DNA from 2 places in the Kitasatospora sp. NPDC087315 genome. Region 2 is predicted to be linked to the other one. Evidence: riboswitches for the same ligand, from Rfam matches in the RefSeq annotation. Region 2 holds a riboswitch; the other holds the start of a gene.
What was found. A riboswitch is a leader RNA that binds a small molecule or an ion and turns the genes downstream of it on or off. The one in region 2 is predicted to bind glycine.
Positions count from the first base shown of each region.

Region 1: linked by a shared signal. The riboswitch ahead of gcvP (aminomethyl-transferring glycine dehydrogenase) and the one ahead of gcvT (glycine cleavage system aminomethyltransferase GcvT) in region 2 are both predicted to bind glycine.

Region 1 covers NZ_JBIUYD010000030.1:14,607-16,800, forward strand. The annotation lists gene ACIO5D_RS32865 (PRC and DUF2382 domain-containing protein) at 1-303, opposite strand, end outside; glycine riboswitch at 527-630, shown strand; gene gcvP (aminomethyl-transferring glycine dehydrogenase) at 869-2,194, shown strand, end outside.
Region 2 covers NZ_JBIUYD010000019.1:167,075-169,268, reverse strand. The annotation lists gene ACIO5D_RS26095 (enhanced serine sensitivity protein SseB) at 1-704, opposite strand, end outside; glycine riboswitch at 894-999, shown strand; gene gcvT (glycine cleavage system aminomethyltransferase GcvT) at 1,228-2,194, shown strand, end outside.

The DNA.
Region 1 (2,194 bases), on a different contig from region 2:
GAGTCCGTAGTAGCGGTAGAGCTGGAGTTCCTGGGCCGGTGAGAGGTGCTGGCCCACGCCGAAGTCCGGTGACTCCTTCACCAGGGACTTGTCGTACGGCACCCGCAGCTCGTCGCCGGAGAACTCGCTGGTGGTCAGCGGGACGAAGGCGTCCCGGCCGAAGATGCCGGTCCGGACGGCGGCCCACTCCGGCTGGCCGGTGGCGTCGTCGAGGTACACCTCGTCGACCGTGCCGATCTTGTCTCCGTTGCGGTCCACCGCCTTGTGGCCGATGAGGTCCCGGGGATCGATATCGGTTTGCACTCTTTCCTCCCGTGCAGCTGTTCCTGCGGAACGCCGTAGGCCGGCGGTTTGAGCACCCGTTCCCTCCGCCACTTCACACCAAAAGCCATGAACCAGACATACGCGAGCCGGGTGCAGCCGTCCGGGCCGGGTGCTCCGCTGTACGGGTCACGGGTGAAGTGGCCGAGTGACCTGACGTACCCGTGATCGGAGGGCTTCCCGCTGGTACCCTGGGCGCGACCGCCGAGCCCGCTCGGGAGAGTCCCCGACCGCGAAAACCGCTGGTCGAGGCGCCGAAGGAGCAACTCCTCCCCGGAATCTCTCAGGCATCCGTACCGTGTGGGATAGGTCACTCTGGAAAGCAGGGCAGGACCGCCGGCGAGGGAGCCGGCGGCCACCACCCTCACCGACGGTGCAAGCCGACGGTGCGCCCACAGCGCACCGTGCGGGTGAAGCTCTCAGGTCCCGATGACAGAGGGGGAGGCCTGTCGGGTTCGTCCGCCCGGGCCGAGCCGCTGTCCGCAGCGATCGGAGCCGTCCGGCGTGCGGACCCCCGCCGGTCCGTGACCAGGAGGCCTCGACCACCATGAACGCCCAGCCGAACGCCGGACGCTCCACCAGCGCCGCGACCCTCACCGAGCTTGAGCAGGCCAGCCCCTTCGAGACCCGCCACATCGGCCCCGACGCCGCCGCGCAGGAGAAGATGCTGGCCCAGGTCGGCTACGGCTCGCTGGACGAGCTCGCCGCCACCGCCGTGCCCGAGGCGATCCGCTCCATCACCGGTCTGGACCTGCCCGCGGGTCGCAGCGAGGCCCAGGTGCTCGCGGAGCTGCGCGAGCTGGCCGGCCGCAACCGGGTGCTCCAGCCGATGATCGGCCTGGGCTACTACGGGACCTTCACCCCGCCGGTGATCCTCCGCAACGTCCTGGAGAACCCGGCCTGGTACACCGCCTACACGCCGTACCAGCCGGAGATCTCGCAGGGCCGCCTGGAGGCGCTGATCAACTTCCAGACCCTGGTCTCCGACCTGACCGGCCTGCCCACCTCCGGCTCCTCGCTGCTCGACGAGGGCACCGCGGCCGCCGAGGCGATGGCGCTGGCCCGCCGCGTCACCAAGGTCAAGGGCGGTGTCTTCCTGGTCGACGCCGAGACCCTGCCGCAGACCCTCGCGGTGGTCAACACCCGCGCCGTGCCGACCGGGGTCGAGGTCGTCGTCGCCGACCTCTCCGCGGGCATCCCGGCCGAGATCGTCGAGCGCGGTGTCTTCGGCGTGCTGCTCCAGTACCCGGGTGCCACCGGTGTGGTCCGCGACCTCACCCCCGTCATCGAGCAGGCCCACGGCCTCGGCGCGATCGTCGCCGTCGCCGCCGACCTGCTGGCGCTCACCCTGCTGAAGTCCCCGGGCTCGCTCGGCGCCGACATCGCCTGCGGCACCTCGCAGCGCTTCGGGGTGCCGATGGGCTTCGGCGGCCCGCACGCCGGCTACCTCTCGGTGCGCGCCGAGTACGCCCGTTCGCTGCCCGGCCGCCTGGTCGGCGTCTCCGTCGACGCCGACGGCAACCGCGCCTACCGCCTGGCGCTGCAGACCCGTGAGCAGCACATCCGCCGCGAGAAGGCGACCAGCAACATCTGCACCGCCCAGGTGCTGCTCGCCGTGATGGCCTCGATGTACGCCGTCTACCACGGCCCGGACGGCCTGGCGGACATCGCCCGGCGCACCCACCGCTACGCCGCCGCCCTCGCCGAGGGCCTGCGGGCCGGCGGCGTGGAACTGCTGCACGGCGAGTTCTTCGACACCGTCACCGCCGTCGTCCCCGGCCGCGCCGCCGCGATCGCCGAGGCCGCCCGCGAGCACGGCATCAACGTCTACCAGGACGGCGAGGACCGGATCTCGGTCTCCACCGACGAGACC
Region 2 (2,194 bases):
CCGGGCAGCGGCGCGGTTCCCAGTGCCCGGCCCAGTGCTTCGTTCACGGTGGCCGGCTCAGCCGGGGCCGCCGGGTCGAGCTGGACCCCGATGAACATCACGGTCGGCTCGCCCTCGACGCTGGCCAGCGCCCGCCGGGCGGTCAGCACCCCGGGCAGGCCGGCGAGTTCGGCCCGGGCGGCGGCCAGGAAGGCCTCCGGGTCCTCGCCCGGCACCGGCTCGCGCAGCGCCACCCGGCCGCCGGTCGGGCTGTCCGGGGCCTCCCAGCGGTCCTCGCGCGGCCCGCGCCGCAGCTCGGCCACGCCCTCCGGCGGCACCGGGATGCCGACCGCCGCCTCCGGGTTCACCGCTATGCCGATGCCCAGCGGCAGCCCGCGGGCGAACTCCCAGACCGGCGCGACCGCGAAGGCCATCCCCGGCGCCTGCCGCAGGAACACCTCCTGCGAGGAGAAGACCGGCACATAGGGGTCGCCGGCCAGCTCGACGGTCGGCAGGTTCAGCGACTGGCCCTGCGGATCGGCCCCGGCCGGCAGCGGGATCCACACCTGGCTGCGGGCCAGTACCTCGATCACCCGGGCGGTCGCGCCCGGGTCGCCGAGCGCGGCGGTGAGCACCTGCTCCAGCTCGTTGGCCGGCCATCCGCCGCCCTGCGGCGCCGTCTCCGGGCCGCCCCACCCCTGCTGCTGCTCCGCCGGGTACCCCATGCGCCCCTGTACCGCCCTGTGTCCGTGTGTCGTGCTCGTGCGCCGCGCCGTGCCCGCCGGCGCGCCCGCCGACGCCGAGCAGCCTAGCGGGCCGCCCGGGGCCCCTCTCCCGCCCGGGGCGCAGACGTGCCATGATGTGCGCGTCTCCGCGCTTTCCCGACGGAGGCCCCTAACTCCATACAGGCCGCTCGAACCCGCGCGGGAGAGCCCGGAGTGCCCCGTCAGGCGGCACAGCCGGCGCCGAAGGAGCAAGTCCTCCCCGGAAACTCTCAGGCACCCCTACCGCACGGGTTAGGCACATCTGGAAAGCGGCGCACGGCTCTGCCACGCGCCCACCCACGGTGCAAGCCGCCATGTTGTCCTGTTAGCTGTAAAGAGCTGCGGGCCTGCGTGCGGTGAAGCTCTCAGGTACGACGACAGATGGGGAGACCCAGCCGCCGCATGCCCGCGCGCAGGGTCGGCCCCGAGCGGGACCGGTCCGGCGTGCGCACACCTGAGTGCCCAGACCGAGGAGTCCCAGGCCATGTCGTCCCTCCGCCTCACCGCGCTCGACGCGCTGCACCGCGCCCTCGGCGCGACCATGACCGACTTCGCCGGCTGGGACATGCCGCTGCGCTACGGCAGCGAGCGCGAGGAGCACCTCGCCGTCCGCACCAGGGCCGGCCTCTTCGACCTCTCCCACATGGGCGAGATCACCGTCACCGGTCCGCAGGCCGGCGAGATGCTGGACCACGCGCTGGTCGGCTTCGTCTCCGCGCTGGGCGTGCTGCGCGCCCGCTACACCATGATCTGCGCCGAGGACGGCGGCATCCTGGACGACCTGATCGTCTACCGCCTGCGCGAGGACGCCTTCCTGGTCGTCGCCAACGCCTCCAACGCCCAGCTGGTGCTGGACGAGCTGATCGCCCGCGCCAAGGGCTTCGACGCCGTCGTCACCGACGACCGCGACACCTACTCCCTGATCGCCGTCCAGGGCCCGGAGTCCACCGCGATCCTCGCCGACACCACCGACGCCGACCTGCCCGGCCTGAAGTACTACGCGATCCTCCCGGCCCGGGTGGCCGGCCGCGAGGTGCTGCTCGCCCGCACCGGCTACACCGGCGAGGACGGCTTCGAGATCTTCTGCGCCCCGGCCGACGCCGAGCCCGTCTGGACGGCGCTGACCGAGGCCGGCGCCGACCGCGGCCTGGTGCCCTGCGGCCTGTCCTGCCGCGACACGCTGCGCCTGGAGGCGGGCATGCCGCTGTACGGGCACGAGCTGTCCACCGACCTGACCCCGTTCGACGCCGGCCTGGGCCGGGTTGTCCGGTTCGACAAGACCACCAACGAGGGCGCGTTCATCGGCCGCAAGGCGCTGGAGAAGGCCGCCGCCGAGGCCGAGGCCCACCCGCCGCGGGTGCTGGTCGGCCTGGTCTCCGAGGGCAAGCGCGTCCCGCGCGCCGACTACACCGTGGTCTCCGCCGACGGCACGCCGATCGGCCGGATCACCT